DNA from 3 places in the Bacillus sp. GW821-FHT01G09 genome. Region 3 is predicted to be linked to each of the others. Evidence: riboswitches for the same ligand, from Rfam matches in the RefSeq annotation. Region 3 holds a riboswitch; each other region holds the start of a gene.
The links. A riboswitch is a leader RNA that binds a small molecule or an ion and turns the genes downstream of it on or off. The one in region 3 is predicted to bind S-adenosylmethionine.
Positions count from the first base shown of each region.

Region 1: another riboswitch for S-adenosylmethionine. It lies ahead of AC07VD_RS04195 (5-methyltetrahydropteroyltriglutamate--homocysteine S-methyltransferase); the one in region 3 lies ahead of mtnW (2,3-diketo-5-methylthiopentyl-1-phosphate enolase).
Region 2: another riboswitch for S-adenosylmethionine. It lies ahead of metI (cystathionine gamma-synthase/O-acetylhomoserine thiolyase); the one in region 3 lies ahead of mtnW (2,3-diketo-5-methylthiopentyl-1-phosphate enolase).

Region 1 covers NZ_JBWKWL010000001.1:837,082-843,781, forward strand. The annotation lists gene AC07VD_RS04190 (5-methyltetrahydropteroyltriglutamate--homocysteine S-methyltransferase) at 1-789, shown strand, start outside; SAM riboswitch class I at 858-964, shown strand; gene AC07VD_RS04195 (5-methyltetrahydropteroyltriglutamate--homocysteine S-methyltransferase) at 1,042-2,178, shown strand; gene AC07VD_RS04200 (3-hydroxybutyrate dehydrogenase) at 2,230-3,003, opposite strand; gene AC07VD_RS04205 (CoA transferase subunit B) at 3,020-3,670, opposite strand; gene AC07VD_RS04210 (CoA transferase subunit A) at 3,667-4,383, opposite strand; gene AC07VD_RS04215 (GntP family permease) at 4,407-5,825, opposite strand; gene AC07VD_RS04220 (methyltransferase domain-containing protein) at 5,981-6,700, opposite strand, start outside.
Region 2 covers NZ_JBWKWL010000002.1:304,133-311,208, forward strand. The annotation lists gene AC07VD_RS06975 (ATP-dependent helicase) at 1-520, opposite strand, end outside; gene AC07VD_RS06980 (hypothetical protein) at 637-891, shown strand; gene AC07VD_RS06985 (GNAT family N-acetyltransferase) at 963-1,385, opposite strand; gene AC07VD_RS06990 (YjcG family protein) at 1,389-1,904, opposite strand; gene AC07VD_RS06995 (esterase family protein) at 1,941-2,663, opposite strand; SAM riboswitch class I at 2,831-2,951, shown strand; gene metI (cystathionine gamma-synthase/O-acetylhomoserine thiolyase) at 3,019-4,140, shown strand; gene metC (cystathionine beta-lyase) at 4,133-5,305, shown strand; gene AC07VD_RS07010 (GNAT family N-acetyltransferase) at 5,338-5,883, opposite strand; gene AC07VD_RS07015 (DUF819 family protein) at 5,953-7,076, opposite strand, start outside.
Region 3 covers NZ_JBWKWL010000002.1:478,402-485,477, reverse strand. The annotation lists gene kinD (sporulation kinase KinD) at 1-1,407, shown strand, start outside; gene AC07VD_RS07980 (hypothetical protein) at 1,435-1,866, opposite strand; gene spo0E (aspartyl-phosphate phosphatase Spo0E) at 1,952-2,209, opposite strand; gene AC07VD_RS07970 (YkvA family protein) at 2,412-2,732, shown strand; gene mtnD (acireductone dioxygenase) at 2,773-3,309, opposite strand; gene AC07VD_RS07960 (methylthioribulose 1-phosphate dehydratase) at 3,324-3,953, opposite strand; gene mtnX (2-hydroxy-3-keto-5-methylthiopentenyl-1-phosphate phosphatase) at 3,911-4,618, opposite strand; gene mtnW (2,3-diketo-5-methylthiopentyl-1-phosphate enolase) at 4,615-5,829, opposite strand; SAM riboswitch class I at 5,914-6,014, opposite strand; gene mtnE (methionine-glutamine aminotransferase) at 6,053-7,076, opposite strand, start outside.

The DNA of each region.
Region 1 (6,700 bases), on a different contig from region 3:
ATCAAAGTGACGGGAAAACTCGATTTTACGAGCCACCCAGCGCTTGCTGATTATCAATTTTTACATGAGATTGCCGGTAACGCGACGCCAAAATTGACCATTCCCAGCCCAAATATGCTGTTTTTTGGCGAAAAAGCGGATAAAGGGATTTATGACGATCAAGAGGAATATTTTCATGATCTGGCCCAAGCGTACAAAAAAGCAATCAAAGCCTTCTATGATGCTGGCTGCCGTTATCTCCAGCTCGATGATACGTCATGGTCTCTCTTCTTTGAGGAAAAAGGCAGAGAGGTTGTCCGGGCGCTCGGCGGCGATCCAGAAACATTGCCTGCCTTGTTTGCCAAAACGATTAACGATGCAGTGGCAGACCGGCCTGGCGATTTAACGATCACAATGCACATTTGCCGCGGCAACTTCCGCTCAACCTGGGCGGCATCAGGAGGGTACGACGCTGTAGCGGAAACGATTTTGGACGGCTTAAACCTTGACGGCCTGTTCTTGGAATACGATGATGACCGCTCCGGAAACTTTGATCCGCTCCGTTTTGTGAAGCGCAAGGATCTGCAAATTGTGCTCGGCTTGATCACATCGAAATACGGCGAGCTTGAAAATCCTGAGGATGTGAAACGCCGTATCAATGAAGCCGCGCGTTTTGTCAGCTTGGACCAGCTATGCCTGAGCCCGCAGTGCGGTTTCGCCTCTACAGAAGAAGGCAACCTTCTGACAGAGGAGCAGCAATGGGCAAAGCTTCGCCATGTCATCGACATTGCCAACGATGTGTGGAGATAATCTATCATTGACAGAAATAGAAAATGTGTGAATAATAGATACTATCAGAAAATTTCATAAAAAGGTTTTCCTTATCAAGAGAGGTGGAGGGACTGGCCCTGCGATACCCGGCAACCGCTGTTTAACAGAATGGTGCTAAATCCTTTAGAGCAATGATTGCTCTTGAAGATAAGGTTGAGATTGTCACGCAAGCTCTTCCTTATCCAAAGGAAGAGCTTTTTTATATTTGAATGGAAAGAAGGAATGGACAACATGTCACAACAAACAACACCCGCAGAACAAAAATCACTTCAAAGAAAAAAACCGCCGTTTCGCGCGGATCAAGTCGGAAGCCTGTTGAGATCTGAGCCCGTTAAAAAAGCGCGGCTGCAAAAAGCGGCCGGCGAAATTACGGCTGAGCAGCTTCGCCAAATTGAAAACGATGAAATCATCCGCATTGTGGAAAAACAGAAGGAAACCGGCCTGAACGTCGTGACAGACGGTGAATTCCGCAGAGCGTGGTGGCACTTTGATTTCCTGGAAAACTTAGATGGCGTTGAGCCGTTTACTCCTGAGCAAGGCATTCAATTCCATAACGTACAGACAAAAGCACGTGGCATTAAAGTCACAGGCGATATCGACTTTTCAACTCACCCAATGCTTGAAGATTATTCATTTCTCCATAGCATTGCCGGTGACGCAACGCCAAAGATGACGATTCCAAGCCCGAATATGCTGTTTTTCCGCGGAAAACTGGAAAAGGATGCGTATAAAAAAGATTATCACCTTTTCCAGCATGATGTATCCAAAGCATATAAAAAAGCGATTCAAGCGTTTTATGACAGAGGCTGCCGCTACCTCCAGCTTGATGATACAGCGTGGGCCGTTTTCTTATCAGAAAAAGGCTTAAAACAAATCGAAGCGTTCGGAACAACGCCTGATGAGCTTCGCCAGCTGTTTGCGAAATCTATTAACGACGCGATTGCAGACCGCCCGGATGACTTGACGGTAACCATGCATATTTGCCGCGGCAACTTCCAGTCCACTTGGACAGCGGAAGGCGGCTATGACGCAGCAGCCGAAACCATTTTTGACGGCTTGAATCTTGACGGACTTTTCTTAGAGTATGATGATTCACGCTCAGGCGGATTTGAGCCGCTCCGTTACGTAAAACGGTCTGATCTTCAGCTTGTTCTTGGCTTAGTGACATCTAAATTCGGTGAGCTTGAAAATCCGGATGACGTGAAACGCCGTATCGAAGAAGCATCCCGTTATGTAAGCTTAGACCAGCTTTGCCTCAGCCCTCAATGCGGATTCGCTTCAACTGAGGAAGGCAATAAGCTGACTGAAGAACAGCAATGGGCGAAGCTCCGCCATGTGGTTGAGATCGCTAATGATGTTTGGAAATAAGCAAAGAAAAAACACACTTGATTCCCTAGCGGAGCAAGTGTGTTTTTTATGTCATTGTGCGGTGTAGCCCCCATCAAGGACGACAGCCTGCCCAGTGACGCCCTTCGCCTTCTCACTTGCCAAAAACACGGCATAATCCGCAATTTCCTTGACGGAAAGCAGTCGCTTTTGCGGCACAAGCGGAAAAATGACTTGTTCAAGTACAGAGTCGTAAGGGACATTTCTAGTTTTCGATAGATCGCTAAGCTGATTGCGTACAAGCTGGGTATCGACATAACCCGGACAGAGCGCATTGACTGTTATGCCGTGGGGCGCGCCTTCCAGCGCCCCTACTTTTGTGAGTCCAATGACGCCGTGCTTGGCGCTATTATAAGCGGATTTCCCTGCAAAGCCGACTAATCCATTAACAGACGCGATATTAATGATTCTGCCAAACTGCTGTTTTTTCATGATCGGAAAAACATGCTTCATTGCAATAAAGGGGGCCGTCAGCATGACCTTGATCAGCTGTTCAAAGGTGTCTGTCGGAAACTCTTCAATCGGAGCGACGTGCTGAATACCGGCATTGTTCACCAGAATATCCAAGCGGCCGTATTGTTTTTGGATGACGTTCACCGTATCAGCAACTTGCGCTTCCTTTGTCACATCATACGGAATGGCCGCCGCGTCAAAGCCTTCTTCTGCAAGCTTGGAGGCTGCTTTTTCACATGCTTCCGGACGGAGGTCTGAAACGATGACGCTGGCACCTTCCCGGGCGAATTCTCTTGCCATTTCGAATCCGATTCCGCCGGCAGCCCCTGTCACCAAAGCGACTTGTTTTCTCATGTCAAACACCTTCCCATTAAGAATTAAGTACAGATTGGCTTACAGCGAAATCAGCTTCTGTTTTTTCATAAACCTCTTCAATTGTGACACCATCCTGAAGCTCCGTCAGTGTCATGCGGCCATTTACAAAATCAAATACAGCCAAATCCGTAATCAGCCTGTGTACGACTTTCTGGCCTGTCAGCGGAAGGGAGCATGTTTTTTTCACCTTTGATTCGCCATGCTTATTGACGTGCTCCATGATGACAACGATCCGTTTCGCCCCGTTGACGAGATCCATGGCGCCGCCCATCCCTTTTACCATTTTGCCGGGGATCATCCAATTTGCCAAATCCCCCTGCTCCGAAACCTCCATTCCGCCAAGAATAGCCAAATCGATATGCCCGCCTCTTATCATCGCGAATGACTCAGCGCTGTCAAAATAAGAGGCGCCCGTCACTTCAGTGATCGTTTCCTTTCCCGCATTGATCAAATCCGCGTCTTCCATTCCTTCCAGAGGATAGGGGCCGATTCCGAGCAAGCCGTTTTCCGACTGAAGCATGACGTGAACGCCATCGGGTATCTCATTTGCGACAAGCGTCGGCATTCCAATCCCGAGATTCACATTCATGCCGTCCTTGATTTCTTGTACAGCCCGTTTGACCATTCGTTTTCTCGCTTCCTTCACTTGGCCTCACCCTTTCCCGATGCTTGCTGAACTGTTCGTTTTTCTATCCGTTTTTCTTGGCTCGAGCCAAGCACGACATGCTGTACGTAAATTCCCGGCGTATGGATGTGATCTGGATCGAGCTCTCCTGCTTCCACGATTTCTTCCGCCTCGGCAATCGTGATCTTGCCTGCCATGGCGGCAATGGGATTGAAATTTCTCGCCGTTTTCCTAAAAACCAAATTGCCCATGGTGTCCGCTTTCCACGCTTTGACGATCGCCACATTGCCGGTAATGCCTCGCTCCAGCACATAAGTCCGGCCGCCGAATGTTTTATGTTCCTTTCCCTCGGCTATGGAGGTGCCGACGCCTGTCGCCGTATAAAATCCCGGTATGCCTGCACCGCCTGCACGAATTCTCTCAGCGAGCGTTCCTTGGGGAACAAGCTCGACCTCAAGCTCTCCGCTTAAAAACTGCCGCTCAAAAATTTTATTTTCACCGACATAGGAAGCGATCATTTTCTTGATTTGCTTGTTAGCCAGAAGCAAACCAAGCCCCCAGTCATCCACTCCGCAGTTATTGCTGACAACGGTTAAATCCTTTACCCCCTGATCTCTTATAGACAAAATGAGCTGTTCAGGGATGCCGCACAGCCCAAACCCTCCCGCGATCAGCGTATCCCCATCATGAATCAATTTCGCAGCTTCCTTGCTTGATGACAGCACTTTTCCCATATTGATGCCCCTTTCGTTTTCTTCTACACTAGACCAGTCAGGCTGTAAATCGCGATCACAGCAAATACGGCAGCCGTTTTAATGAGCGTGATCGCAAAAATATCGCGATAGGATTGCCGGTGTGTCAAACCCGTCACGGCCAGAAGCGTGATAACGGCGCCATTATGCGGCAGTGTATCCATCCCGCCTGATGCCATTGAAATGACCCGATGCATCACCTCTGGCGGAATATTGTAAGCCTGAATCGCCTGTAAGTATTGTTCTGACATCGCGCTTAACGCAATGCCCATTCCTCCTGAAGCCGAGCCGGTGATTCCCGCCAGCGCAGTTGTCGTAACGGCGCCATTTACAAGCGGATCGGTAAAAGTATGTGAAATTCCGCTGCTCAGCTTATGAAACCCCGGCAGCGCGGCGATAATGCCGCCGAACCCGTACTCGGCACCCGTATTCATAGATGCCAGCAAGGCGCCGCCAATTCCTTCATTCAGCCCTTCCTTCAATTGGGCAAACACACTTCTCCAATCAAATAAAATCGTTGTGATGATGCCAATCACTAAAGCAATCTCCACCGACCAAATAGCAGCCGCTGAAGAAGTATCAAGCCTGCCGAACTCCTTTAATCCTATGGAAGAAAAATCAAATCCATTCGGATACCACTTTGGCAGGTAAATGGTAAAATATTTATTCACTGCACCGACGAGAATAAGCGGGACAAAGGCAAGCGCGTGCCGAATCGGGCTTTTGTCCGGTTCAGCCGCGGACTCAATCGATTCAGGAGCAGGAGCATTCTGCGAATCAAAACCGCCATAGCCTTCGCCAGATGCCTGCGCTTTTTTCCGCCTTGATTCCAAATAGAGCATCCCAGCTGCCAGCACAATCACTGCGCCCATCAAGCCCAGCCAAGGGGCGGCATAAATGTCTGTTTTGAAAAACGACGTCGGAATGACATTTTGGATTTGCGGCGTTCCCGGAAGTGCGTCCATCGTAAACGTAAAAGCCCCTAAAGCAATCGTTCCCGGGATGAGGCGTTTTGGTATGTTTGCTTCTTGGAACATGTTTTTCGCAAAAGGATATACGGCAAATACGACAACAAACAGGCTGACACCGCTGTACGTCAAGACAGCACCCATCAGCACAATGGCAAGTATCGCTCTTTTTGCCCCGACAAGCCGGACAATTGTTTTCGCGATTGATGCCGCAAGCCCGGCCATTTCAACGACCTTTCCAAAAATGGCACCGAGCAAAAACACTGGGAAATACAGTTTAATAAAACCCGCCATCTTCTCCATAAAAATTGATGAGAAAAAAGGAAGCACATGGCTTGGATCTGTCAGCAGCACCGCGAATAACGCGCAAATCGGCGCAAACAATATGACAGAAAATCCCCGATACGCCGTAAACATCAGCAAACCTAACGCCAATAGAATGATGATCAGTTCCACACACACATCCCCCGTTTCCGCGAACTAGAAAGCGTTTACAAAAACCTGTCCGCATCGGCTGTTTCCGTCCCCTTTCCATATATGTACGAGAAGCGTGAGCCAACTATTCCGATTAAAAAAGGAAAGCTCCTTTTTTCGGAGCTTTCCTCTGCCATTCATTTCATTCCTATTAGGATATCAACATCAACCGTAATATCGGCTGTTTTCATCTCTTTCAGCAGGCTGATTCGATCTTTCGGCGCCGACCAGGCAAGCGGCGTCATCTTGAGAAGCCAGTGGATCGCCTGCTGGTCAAGCGTTTTAACATAGCGCAGCCTGACAGGACGGCTGTGTGCAGCATTTGCTGTAAAACGCTCAACAGCTGCCGCATTGGAATACGTGCGCCTTGGTGAATCAGTATATAAAAATTGCCTTAATTCTATTAAATAGTCGCTTCGCGGCACTACTTTTACGAGCATGCCATCATTCTTCAGCAGTCTATGAAACTCTGCATAATTGGACGGCGAAAAAATAGACAGAACAACATCAAATTGGCGATCATGAAAAGGAGCACGCGCCACATCGGCAACCGCCCACATCTGATCTTTGAATGCCTTAGAAGCTTTTAAGATCCCATCTTTCGAAAGATCTATGCCGGTTCCTATCGCTGCTTTCCCTGCATAATCAAACCCGCAAAGCGCATTCAAATGAGAACCCTCACCGCAACCGCTGTCCAGGATGGTGAATGCCTCATGACCAGATGTGGGATGACTGATGAGTTCTGCAATCGCATCATGGAGCGGGTCAAAAAAACCACATTCTCCAATCAGCCTGCTCCTCGCTTCAAAAAGCTCAGCACCGTAACTGGTTTTGACCGGCTTCGTCAGAAAGTTCAC
Region 2 (7,076 bases), 170 kb from region 3:
CGATCATGTGGGCGGCACGGGCTGTCAGCACCCGTGTTTTTCCGCTCCCCGCACCTGCAAGCACGAGCAGCGGGCCCTCTGTTTCCGTGACAGCTTTCAGCTGATCCGTGTTTAAACCGACAGACGGAAAAAGGCTCGTATCGGGTTCTATTGTTTTTGGCACAAATGGTGTTCCTGGTTTAATGCTTCTAGGACGGTGCCATTCCGTAACAGCTGGGGACGGGTCAGCGGCGATCGCTTTTCCCTTGGGTAAACGAATGACACCAGATTCCTGATCGTCTTCTTTTTTTTCCTCTTTAGAGGGCTTCGGTTCGCACGCCTCCTCACATGCCGGAAAATCGCCTGGCTGGCGATGGATAAACTCTGGCGGATCGGCGATGTTAAGCCGTAACAAAACGGGCTTTCCGCAATGAGAACAAAATAAATGTCCTTTTATTCCCTCTTCAAAGAGGAATTGATAATGTTCTCTCGAATATGTATGTAAATGTATGATTCTATCATTCAGTCGGGCGCATTTCAAAAAGGGGTCCTCCCAATCAAAAGGTGTTCATTACAGACAATGACTATCATATCAAAAGAAATGTGTTTCAAAAAGTAAGTTTAAGGGAAAAGAGACAGCAGAGGGGTGGGTATTGTATGATATATGCAGGTCAAATTCAGAACCAGCAATACGCTCAATATGCTAATAGAACGATTGGACATAAGCAGGATTATGCCGGAACCGAAAAAATCAGCTATGTCCCGTTTCAGCGGGTATACAAAGAACTGGAAAAGCAGCAGGAGAATCAAACGGCCGCTGAAAGAAAAGTAAACGAGATGAAACGTAAGCGCTCTCTTTATAAGAGGTTGCGAGAAAAAGGAATGGGCACATATATTAATCGATATGTATAAAAAACCGTTCATACCAGAGAACGGTTTTTTATATGCGAAAAAAATCCGGATCTCAAAAGATCCGGATGCGTTCAGTCCTTCATCATTTGTAAGTGCGGAATGCCGGCATCGAGGAATTCTTTTTCAGAAAGCACGCGATACCCGTGTTTCTTGTAAAACGGCACAGCCTGTGTTTGCGCGTTTAAAATGAAACCGGAAGCGCCTCCGTCTGCCGCGGCTTTTTCGAGCGCTTTCATAATGATGCCGCCGACACCGGCTGAGCGGTGGCTTTTCAGTACGCAAATGCGCTCTAACTTGCCGTAGCCGTCCTTCATGCGCCATCTTCCGGCACCGACAGGCTTTTCACCGTCATACACGACGATATGCTCTGACTCATTTTCAAGTTCGTCAATTTCTTCTTCAGCAGGCACGTTTTGTTCTTTGACAAAGACTTCTTCTCTTACATAGAATGCATCTTTCAGTTGTTCTTCATTTTTTGCGATAACTGCTTTCAAACATTATTCTCCTCTGCCTAGCAAGAAGGTTTCATATACTGTCCACGATCCGTTTTCCAGCTGGTAAAGCAAGTGGAAACGGTCAACGATTTCTTCATGCGACACTTCCTGCATTTTTAATTGTCCCAGCACATCTGAATGCTCATCGTCGGAAAGGTTTTGGCCGACCGTCACATGCGGAACGAAATTATATTCCTGTTCTCCTGCCAACACACCGGTGTATAGCTTTTCATTGAGTGTTTTTAACTCTTCCGTCGGTTCTGCTTTGATGTAAATGACATTATTGACAGGCGCAAATGAGCTGTATTTTGTCATTTTGAGAACGAGTGGGTGGGACTCTTTTGCGATGTTTCTTAAATGTGATACGAGCTGATCCGCTTTCTCCTCCGCGCATTCAAAGGATGCTCTCAGCGTCAAATGAGGCGGGATCAGAGAGTAGCTTGGGTCATAGCGCTTTCTGTAAGAGTTTGCAAGGTCTTGGAGCTTTTTTGATGGAAATAAAACGATTCCGTATTTCATATTATGTCCCTCCTGGAAATAAAGTATGATAGAGTGTTAAAGCATTTTTTTCAGCGCCGGGGTGATGAGCGGCTGCCAGTATGTCCATTTGTGGTCTCCGTCAAATGGCTCAAAATAATAATCGGAAAGCTTCTTCTCCAGCAGCTGTTTCAGCTCCTGGTTCGGTTCTGTAAAGTCCAGAATGTTCCCGTCTGTCGTGTGGACGTCAGTTTCTTTTGTTCCAATTTGGTGATAAATAGAGAGGTGTTTGATATCATCTGACTGATTCACGGCTTCTAGTATATGTTTGTCAACATAGGGAGACTGCATGATGATGTTGCCAAACATATTCGGATAATCAAGCGCTGTCATAAGTGATACGGTCGCTCCGAGCGAATCACCGATCAGGGTTCGGCCGTAACCGATCTGATAGGTTGGATACTCATCATCTGCAAAAGGAACGAGCTCATGGGCGATGAACCGTTTATACGCCGAAAATTTTGAACCCTCCGGATGATAGGTGTTTCTGCGCTCTTTTACATCCTTATAGGGAACACCGATAATAATGCACCGGTCTATTTCGTGTTTCGACAGCAATTCCTCAACCTGTCTGCCGATTCTCCCCAGCCTGAAATAATCGTGGCCGTCCTGTGCGATAATGACATGGTATTTATAAAGCGGGGAGTAGTTGGACGGCAGATAAACAAGTAAGGTCATTTCCTCGTTAAGCTCTTTTGAAAAGAATTTCTTTTCTTGCACTGTGCCGTTTTTCGGTGCCATAAAAACATTCCTCCAGGACATCACTATACTTTCTTGCATTTTCAATTATTGTACCATGAATTATTAGAAATTTCTCTCTTTAAACGGTTCGGAACACGAAGAAAAAAGTGTTGAAATAAACTGTGAATTGCGCTAATATAAAACAATCAGAAAATTGAAATCGATATTTCTTATCGTGAGAGGTGGAGGGACTGGCCCTTAGAAACCTCAGCAACCGGCTTGTTTTGCATGTGCAAAGCGCCAAGGTGCTAAATCCAGCAAGCGTTTTTTATGCTTGGAAGATAAGAAGAAGCGTTAAACCCCTTCTTCTTATGAAGAAGGGGTTTTTATTTTGAAAAGGGAAGGTGTCAGCTATATGTCACAGCACGTTGAAACGAAATTAGCCCAAATTGGGAACCGTAGCGATGAAGTCACGGGAACAGTGAGTGCTCCAATTTATTTATCAACAGCATACCGCCACAGAGGGATCGGAGAATCTACCGGATTTGATTATGTCCGCACAAAAAATCCGACACGCCAGCTTGTTGAAAACGCCATCGCTAACTTAGAAAACGGCGCGAGAGGGCTTGCCTTTAGTTCGGGAATGGCTGCTATCCAAACGATTATGGCGCTGTTTAAAAGCGGAGATGAATTGATCGTTTCATCGGACCTATATGGCGGCACGTACCGTTTATTTGAAAATGAATGGAAAAAATACGGATTGACTTTTCATTATGATGATTTCAGCGATGAGGACTGTTTACGCTCTAAGATTACGCCGAATACAAAAGCGGTGTTTGTGGAAACGCCGACAAACCCCCTCATGCAGGAGGCGGACATTGAACATATTGCCCGGATTACAAAGGAGCACGGTCTTCTGCTGATCGTAGATAATACATTTTATACACCGGTCTTGCAGCGGCCGCTTGAGCTGGGAGCTGACATTGTCATTCACAGCGCAACCAAGTATTTAGGCGGGCATAACGATTTGCTTGCTGGACTTGTCGTGGTGAAGGATGAGCAGCTCGGAGAGGAAATGTTTCAGCATCAAAATGCGATTGGCGCCGTCCTGCCGCCATTTGATTCGTGGCTTCTGATGAGAGGAATGAAGACGCTGAGCCTCAGAATGCGCCAGCATCAGGCAAACGCGCAGGAGCTTGCGGCGTTTTTAGAAGAGCAGGAAGAAATTTCGGATGTGCTGTATCCCGGAAAAGGCGGCATGCTGTCCTTCCGTCTGCAAAAAGAAGAATGGGTCAATCCGTTTTTAAAAGCACTGAAGACCATTTGTTTTGCAGAAAGTCTCGGCGGGGTGGAAAGCTTTATTACATACCCTGCGACCCAGACGCACATGGATATTCCTGAAGAGATCCGCATCGCAAACGGGGTGTGCAATCGGTTGCTGCGCTTTTCTGTCGGAATTGAACATGCGGAAGATTTAAAAGAGGATCTAAAACAGGCATTATGTCAGGTCAAAGAGGGAGCTGTTTCATTTGAGTAAACATAATTGGACGCTGGAAACCCAGCTCGTGCACAATCCATTTAAAACAGACGGCGGAACCGGGGCGGTCAGTGTACCGATTCAGCACGCCTCGACTTTTCACCAATCTTCATTTGAAGAGTTCGGGGCATATGATTACAGCCGCTCTGGCACGCCGACAAGAACAGCTCTTGAAGAAACAATTGCCGCACTGGAAGGCGGAACAAGAGGATTTGCTTTCAGTTCAGGCATGGCTGCCATCTCAACAGCATTTTTACTGCTGTCACAGGGTGATCACGTTCTTGTGACAGAAGATGTATACGGCGGAACCTTCCGTATGGTGACAGAGGTGCTGACCCGGTTTGGCATTGAGCATACGTTTGTCGACATGACGGATCGTAATGAAGTGGCGCGGAGCATCAAGCCGAACACAAAGGTCATTTATATGGAGACGCCATCAAATCCGACACTTGGGATTACGGATATTAAAGCAGTTGTTCAGCTTGCAAAAGAAAACGGCTGCCTGACCTTTCTGGACAATACATTCATGACACCGGCACTGCAGCGTCCGCTTGATCTCGGCGTGGATATTGTACTTCACAGCGCGACAAAATTCTTAAGCGGACACAGCGATGTGCTCTCAGGTTTAGCTGCTGTCAAGGATGAAGAGCTTGGGAAGCAGCTGTATAAGCTGCAAAACGCGTTCGGCGCCGTCCTTGGCGTGCAAGATTGCTGGCTCGTGCTGCGCGGCTTAAAAACGTTGCAGGTCCGTTTAGAAAAAGCGAGCCAAACAGCGCAGCGGCTTGCGGAATTTTTCCAGAAGCACCCGGCGGTCAAGCGCGTGTATTATCCGGGACTGGCTGATCATCCCGGCGCTGAAACCCATAAAAGCCAGTCAACGGGAGCGGGCGCCGTGCTATCTTTTGAGCTTGAAAGCAAAGAGGCCGTTAAGAAGTTAGTCGAGAATGTGTCACTTCCAGTCTTCGCTGTCAGCCTTGGCGCCGTGGAATCGATTTTGTCCTATCCGGCAACGATGTCTCACGCGGCAATGCCTAAGGAAGAGCGTGAAAAACGCGGTATCACTGATGGCCTGCTCCGTCTGAGTGTGGGCGTCGAACATGCAGACGATTTAGAACACGATTTCGAACAAGCGCTGAAAGAAATTGCTCCAGTTGCGGTTCGTTAAAAAAGAAGCCGGGGATGGCCCGGCTTCTTTTATTATTGTTCGTCATCAGGATTCAGAATCGCGAGGACTTGATGATCCTCCCAAACGCCATTAATTTTTACATTTTTTCGGGCGATGCCTTCTTTATGAAATCCCGCTTTTTCTAAAACACGCATGGACCCGAGATTACGGGGCATCACACCGGCTTCAATCCGATGCAGTTTCAATTCGTGGAACGCATAATCAACAACCAATCTGACTGCCTCTGTCATAATGCCCTTTCCATTATGGGCTTTGTCTAAAAAATACCCGATGAACGCAGTTTGCAGCGCGCCACGGATGATTTGAAAGAGCGAAACCGTCCCGATTAATCTATCGTCTGACGCTGTAAAGATGCCAAAATGATATTCTTCATCTTTCTCAAGTCTTTCCTGATACTCGGTTATTCGTTTTCTTTGCCCCTCAACCGTATAGTAATCGTCTGCGCGTATCATAGAAAACTGTTCGAAAAAATCCCGATTTTCGCTTTGCAGCCGTAAATTTTCTTCGGCATCCGTTACTTCTAAAGGTCTAACATAAATGGTTTTTCCTTTTAACATACAGTGATCTCTCCGTTCTCAAGTCAGCATTCCTCTTACATTATTCTCAGGGAAATGCAAATATCCTTTTTATAAGAAGGAAGAAAACCAATTTCCCATAAAAGTGCCAACATAGTTGCCGATTAAGTAGCCGAGCGTACCGACAAGCATGATCGGGGCGACAAGCTCCCTCCATCCCTTGGCAATTGCCATCGCAGCCGCAGTCGTCGGTCCCCCGACAGTAGCGTTGACGGCGAGCAGAATTTCTTCAAGCCGCACACGGAACAATTTTCCGGCAGCTAAGGAAACCGCTAAATTGCTAATCGCAATGATAAACACGAATAATAGAATAAGAGGCGCATTCGTGACGATTAAGCGGAGATCTGCAGGAATGCCGATCACCACAAAAAATAAATAAATCAAAAAGGTTCCAAGTTCCTGAGATCCATTGAGCCTTTCAAAAAAACGCGGGAAAAGAAAAATGATAAGAACAGTTAAAGATGTAAGCACCAGGTACTGGTCGCCAAGCGTACCGGTCAGCAGGGGATGAGAAAAAATGCTTTTAAAATAACCGGAAACCTTCATACTAACCGCAACAAGTGCGAAAGCGGCACCGGCATTAAAAGCGATATCCTTTAAGGAAATATCCTTCCGTTTCCAATAGCTTTCAGCACTGTTTCCGCTGTTTTCATCGGCTTTTACCTTCTCTTCAAACGGCATGGCATAATGCCGCTGAAACCATTTAAGTGCAGGAATGCTGATTAAAATAAAAAACAAAAGCGCCATCATAAAATTATCAGCCACAACGGTAGCCGACACATATTCACCAGGCGTCTCAAATTTTCCCGCCATCGCCGCAAAGTTGACCCCGCCGCCGATATAAGAGGCGCTGATCATCCCACCGATTTTATCGAGATAAGGAATATGCTGTTTGAGAAGAAAAAAAGCTAGAATGCTCCCAAGGACAGTGCCAGCGGAGCTAATCAGAAAAATAAACAGCAAACGCCTGCTTTCCTTAAAAATTTGCCGAACATTGATCTGAAACAATAAAAGTGGTATCGCCAGCGGCACCACATAAGACCACACAGTATCATACACAGGCGACTCAACAGGAAGCACTCCTACATTTGTAAACACCATAGCACCTGCCAGCGCGATAATAGCACCCGACACAGCGGACGCCCACTTAAAGCGCTGCTCCAGCCCGATGCTCA
Region 3 (7,076 bases):
GAAAAAGATACAATAGCTGCAGAACATAAACAAGAAGCAAGTGTCCTGCTAAACCTTCACCGCAACAAAATCAATTATTTAATCGGAGAAACAATGGCGAGAATGACCTCCTTGTCCATCGCCATCGACAGACCGGTTGATATAAAGAAAATGCAGTCAATTTTGGAAAAGACCTTTGATTCAGAGCCGAGATTTTCCGGTCTCTATTTTCTCAATGCCAAAGGAGACGTCACCGCAAGCACAACCGAATTAAAAACGAAAGTAAACCTGGCCGACAGATCTTTTTTTACAAAAGCAAAGGAAACTAAAAAGACAGTCATTTCAGATAGTTATTCGAGCAGAATTACTGGTCAGCCAATTTTCACAATTTGTGTCCCTGTTTTGGACTCAAAACGTAATGTGACAGATTATCTTGTCGCAGCTATTCAAATTGATTATTTGAAAAATCTCATTAACTTACTAAGCCCTGATGTTTATATTGAAGTTGTGAACCAAGACGGGAAAATGATTTTTGCGAGCGGACAAGCATCTCATGCAGAGGATCAGAAACCTGTCAGCGGATATCTGGATGATATCAGCTGGAATATGAAAGTCTATCCGAACCCGGTCACAATAGAAGAACTGACGAAAAGCCTAGTGCTTCCGCTTTCATGTATTATTGTTCTGCTGAATATCCTTTTTATTCTCGTGCTGTATTATTTGCTGAAGCGGCAGACCCAGCTGGAGCGCTCAGAAAATGAGGCGCAAAAATTAGAGCTGATCGGGACGCTTGCTGCCAGCACAGCCCATGAAATCCGTAATCCTCTTACCGGCATAAGCGGCTTTATTCAGCTGTTGCAAAAGAAATATAAAGGTGAGGAAGATCAGCTTTACTTCTCCATTATCGAACAGGAGATAAAGCGCATCAATCAAATAGTGAGTGAGTTTCTTGTTCTCGGCAAGCCGACAGCTGAAAAATGGGAGCTGAACTCACTTCAGGACATTATCGGAGAGATTATGCCGATCATTTATTCTGAGGGCAATCTATACAATGTTGAAGTCGAATTACAGTATTTAACCGAGCAGCCCTTACTCGTAAAATGTACAAAAGATCATATTAAACAAGTGATTTTAAATGTAGCAAAAAATGGCCTCGAGTCAATGCCTGAAGGAGGCAAACTAACGATTTCCCTGGGAGCTTTAGATAAAAAAGCCATAATCAAAGTTGTGGATAACGGTGAAGGGATTTCTCAGGAAATGCTGGATCACATCTTCCTTCCCTTTGTTACTTCTAAAGAAAAAGGAACCGGGCTCGGCCTTGTTGTTTGTAAACGGATCGTGCTGATGTACGGAGGCTCTATTCATATTGAAAGTGAAGTGCGAAGAGGCACAGAGGTGACAATCACCCTCCCCGTATCCGCATCATAGCCCCCCTGACCATGTCAGGAGGGTTTTTTATCTTCGTGATCGGGCATTGCCATTCGATTTGCTTGCTGGTCTTCCAGAAAAAAGGATTTTGATGAAACGCAACAGCATTTTCAAAAGCAAAAAAAACATAAAAAATACTAAAAAACCCTTTATACCTTCCGTGGCATCTAAAAACTCCATATTCCCTCTCCCCGTCACCTTTTGCTGAATCTCAATCGCAAATACGATGACAATGATGACTGTAACGGTATAGATAAAGGACAAGGCTGTCATACTCCATTTAGAAAGCCATGTAAACACAGCGTGAGTGACGCCGAAAAAGAATATGCCAAAAATGCCGATCACCCAAAAATGCATTTCTTTGTCAGTTAAATGAATGCCAAATATTCCGCATAAGGAAATAAAAGCATCATGAAATTGATTGACCATTTCGGTAATGAGAATCGCCAGTTCTTTCATTAGTTCCCTCTTTCATATGAATTTTTTCCAGAAAAAAAGAGCGCTTCCGAAAAGCTCTCTCTTTATATATGCATCTGATAGGCCGCTATTTATTTGCATCATATGCTGGCATAACATCTCTGCGGGGCCACAAGCCTAATTTCTTTACAAGGCCTTGAATCCCTTGGGAATGTTCGTTTTCGTGCATAAGCTGGTGATATTCATTTATTAAACAATCCAGCTCCTGACTGTGCCTGATCGTGTCATGCCCTGTAAATCCCTGCTTTCTAGCGGCATCTATCATTAACTTTCTTTTTTCATCAATAGACACCAACAATCTTTCTTGTTCAGAAGAACCGCCCATTCACTTCACCCCTCGCCGCTAAGAAATAGGAAACAAGTTTGATTGGGTTATTGTGCATTATTACAGATTATACTTTATTTGTAAACATATTTTCATTAAATAAGTTAATTTTTCAGGTATAATAGATATATTGATAGGATTAGAAGAACAATACCCAGGTGAAGAATATCTTAAACACGCCGCCAGGCAGGAGGTATGCCCAATGAAGAAAAAGAAAGCAATTATGCTCGGAGCGGCAGGCGGAAAAGCAATTTTGAAGAGGAAAAACCGAAAAAAATGTATTCAGCACATCACTACTTTTTTTCAGATGCTTCGCGATTGGCGTAATGGCGACTACCCTCGTTCACAGGTTAAAACACTTTTGCTGTTAACTGCCGCAATTCTGTATATCGTCATGCCGCTCGATATCATTCCAGACGTAATCCTCGGTCTTGGGTTCATTGACGATGCAGCTGTTTTAGGTTTGATTTGGACACTGATTAAAAAAGAACTGTCACAGTATGAAAAGTGGCGTTTGCAATAAATATAAAAAGCCCCGTTCGATGAACGGGGCTTTCTCATACTTATTGATTCACGCTGTCTTTTTCATAAATCGGAACCCAGCCTTCAGTTGTGACAAAAATTCTCACCGCGACAACTTTGCGGTCCTCCTGAAGCGTGAAGTAATGACGGATATTCTCAGGCACAGAGATTAAATCTCCAGGGTTTAAACGGACATCAAAAAACGTGCCGTCCTTGCCTTGAATGACAAAAATACCGTGTCCGCTTACAATAAAACGAACCTCATCGTCTGTATGGTGATGCTCTCTTTTAAAGTTTTCAAGCAGTTCATCAAGTTTCGGATTGCTGTCTGACAATGAAATAACATCCTGTGCTTTATAGCCGCGGCGGGTTGAGATATCCTTAATTTCAGTTTCGAAGGTATCAAGAATTTGCTGTTTTTCTTCTTCTGTCAGGTCATATTTCTCTGAGAGATGTTCCGGAAGCTTCGTGATATCCCATTGCTCATAAATAACCTCTTGACTGTCCAGAAAGATTGCCACTTCCTCTTGATTTTCAATCGTTGTATTTGCCTCATCATGAATTCGAATTGTAGCCATTTCAATTCCTCCTTTTATTTAACCAGCTGATGCTGGAGTGTTTTCAATTTCAAATGGTAGCTGAACAAAAATTCATACGCTTCAAGCACTCTTTTTGCCTCAAATGCTGTTCTCCCCCAAGCCGTAATACCATGATTTCGGATCAGAACAGCTCCTGAATCTTCTGAAATCTCTTCCGCAAACAGTGCCGCAAGCGTCGGGATATGTGCCGGATTTTCTATAATCGGAATGGTCACTTCTGCGTTCTCTTCCCACAAGCCGAGTGCTTTTATAATTTCCTGGCCTTTGAATGTGATTTTCTTTTGGTCTCCGTATAACTCTGAAATCACATTATTGTTTACCGTATGGACATGCAGGCAGCATCCGGCATTGGTTTTATTGTACAAATGTGTATGCAAAAGCGTTTCTGCTGACGGTTTCAGAGAATGCCCGCTTTCAGCAGGCTCTCCGTTTTGATCAACCAGCAGAAAATCTTCAACCGTCTCTTTGCGTTTATCTTTTCCGCTTGCAGTGACGAGAAATGTTAAAGGATCATCTGTAACCTTAATTGACAGATTGCCGCTAGTCGCCGGAAACCAATCTCTCTCTGCCAATTCCCTTTTTACTTCAGCGAGCTCTCGCCAGCGTTCTTGTTTTGCAGCCATTCCTGTACCTCCTTTACATTCTCAATTTCCTTTCTGATCTCATAAAAATCTTGATACGGAAGATGATTGAGGTTTTGCTCCCGGCATTCGTTTAATAAATAATCCCTTGCAAAGCATAGGTCAGATAGCTTTGCTGCCTCCACATCTGTAACCGAATCACCGATCATGATGATATATTGGTTCGGTTCAGAAAGTTCATGGATGACCGACGGCTTACAGCACCCGCATTGATTGCTGCATGTGCCCTTGCAGGAATGAGGCCAGTCAATATGGATATAGTCATTGTCAAATGAAGCATGGTTGCAATAAATGCGGTCTTTCTCCACAATGCCTTCAAGCAAAGGATATACAAAAAAGTCCATTCCACCGCTTATAACATAAAACGGAATCTCGTGCTCATTGATAAATGCTACAAATTCCCGAAAGCCTTCCCTGATTTTTGCATCTTCTAATACAAAACTTGTAATCTCTTCTTTTAAACTGCTGGGCAGAAGGCCGAACATCCGCCCGACACCTTCCTTGATCGACAGCGTTTTGGAAAGTACGCCGTCTTTTAATGCCACCCACTCTGGGGGAGCAAATGTTTTCATGATATTTATAATGTTGTCGTTCATCGTGATGGTTCCGTCAAAATCACAAATAATAAAAGGTTTTCGAGTCGTCATACGGCTTCAACCTTTCCCCATTTATCTAGCGCAAGCTTAAGGTCCTTGCATTGTTCGGCTTTTTCATCAATCGGCTGGGCCTCTAGGACCGCATCAATAATGGCTCTGAACGCTCGCCCCCCGCCTTGGGCACCGTTCGGATGTCCATGTACGCCTCCTCCGGCGTTAATAATGTGGTCTATGCCGAAATCACGCATTAATAGCGGAACCATGCCGGGATGAATGCCTGCTGACGGAACAGCAAATGTTTGGTTAAAAGCATCCTCTCTCACACATTCTTCATGAATCGCCAGTGCATCTGCTCTTGGAAGCGCAACCGAACCATATGGAGACGGAAAGAGGCTGAAGTCAGCACCGCAATATCGGTTTAATTTTCCGAGTAAAAGAGCGTGAGAAAAACCGTAAAACGGAGAAGACGTAAACGCTCCGCTCACTGCTGGATGCGCCATAATCGGAACTGGGATTTCAGGATCTTCTGCAAGGCCTTGCATAACGTCCAAGCCGTAAGCGAAGACATTAAACAAAAGCGCATCCGCTCCCAACTCGGCGGCGCGTCTCGCTTTGTCTAACAGATCAGCCGTACGTCCGGTCAAATTCACCGCATACAGCGTTTTATGTCCGGTTTGTTCATACGTTTCTTTCAATATTTGCTTTCCTTCTGCAATTCTTGTTTCAAAAGGCGCTAGACCAGTCTCAAAGAAAATTTCATCGTCTTTAATCAAGTCAACTCCGCCAAGCGCCTGCTGCCGGAGCTGTTCTTTAATATCACTCAGGTCCCTTCCGATTACGCCTTTAAATATGCTCATTAACAGCGGTCTCTCAAACTCTCCCAGCAGCTTCCGGATGCCGTATACGCCAAACTTCGGTCCCGGCAGTGCACGCTTAAATGCTTCAGAGAAGTGAAGATCGATTAATTTGATTTTTCCGTCCAGGGACAGCTTGCCAAACACTGTTGTCAGCAAAGCCGGAATATCCTGAGAGAAATTGATTTCAGGATAGGCAATTGTGATGACCGCTTGTTTTTCTGATGCAGTTCCCTCTCTCTCCTCAACTTTTATCACCCGCCCCTTGTGCTTTTGCATTTGCTCCTGTTTTACAAGGGGCAGATCAGTCCAGGAGCCTACTGTCAATCCTGTTGCGATTTGTTCTGCTTTCTTCTCTGTATCGGCTCCCGGTTCGGTCAGGAGATATGTCGCTAATAACTCACTCATGCCAGAGCTCCTTTCATTTTCATCCATATCAAAAAACCTCTTCAAACTGCAATCGCGTCTAAAGAGGTTTCGTTTCTCGTCCGAATCTTATCTCTCAGCCGCTAGCTGCAAGAATTAGCACCGTGCTTTATAAGTCGGTTGCCGGGCTTCATCGGGCTCGTCCCTCTGCCTGCTCTTGATAAGAAAATATAGATTTTATAAATTATTTTGAATTATCCCATCGTTATAAAGTCTTGTCAATGCTTTTTTGGGTAAACAGGTTCAGTTTGCCAATTCGATAAGCGGCTTCCTTAAGTCTTTCTTCACTTGTTAAAAGTCCGACTCTGACGTAGCCCTCGCCATATTTACCGAAGCCGTTTCCAGCCGCAACCGCCACATTCGCTTTTTCCAGCAAAAGATCTGAGAACTGCTCAGAAGTATAGCCTTCAGGCACAGGCAGCCATGCAAAAAAAGAACCTGCGGGAGCTGTTACATCCCAGCCGATTTCCCGGCATGCCGTGATCCAAGCGTTTCTCCTGCTCTCATATCTGGCATTTTGCTCTGCCACACACGTCTGATCGGCTAACAGTGCCTCTGCTGCAGCCTCTTGAGTCGCTCTGAAAAGACTGACAAACATATGGTCTTGATAAAGATTGATCGCTTCAATGACCGAAGCGTTTCCGACGGCAAAGCCAACCCGCCATCCTGCCATATTATACGTTTTTGACAGCGTGTAAATTTCAATTCCGATATCCTTCGCACCTTCAGTCTGCAAAAAGCTTAAAGGCTTGCAGCCGTCAAATCCTACAGCGCCGTAAGCAAAATCGTGAACGACGCAGATTCCGTTTTCAGCCGCAAAACGCACGGTATCTTCAAAGAACTCGGAAGTAGCAACAGCTCCGGTCGGATTATTCGGATAATTCAAATACATCAATTTCGCCTGTTCCCTTACTTCAGCGGTTATGCTGCTGTAATCAGGGAGAAACGCCCTGTCCTTTACGAGCGGCATCATTTCCATCTTTGCTTTTGCAAGTGTGACACCCGACCAGTAATCAGGATAACCCGGATCGGGAACTAAAATCGTATCACCGGGATTCAACAAGCATTGCGGGAGCTCGACAAGACCGGCTTTTCCGCCGAATAATACAGCGACTTCGGTTTCCGGATCCAGATCAATGCCGTACTCTCTTTTGTAAAATGCAGCAGCCGCTGACTTCAGACGGTATGAGCCGCGAAAAGACGAATATTTATGATTCTCAGGATCAGCA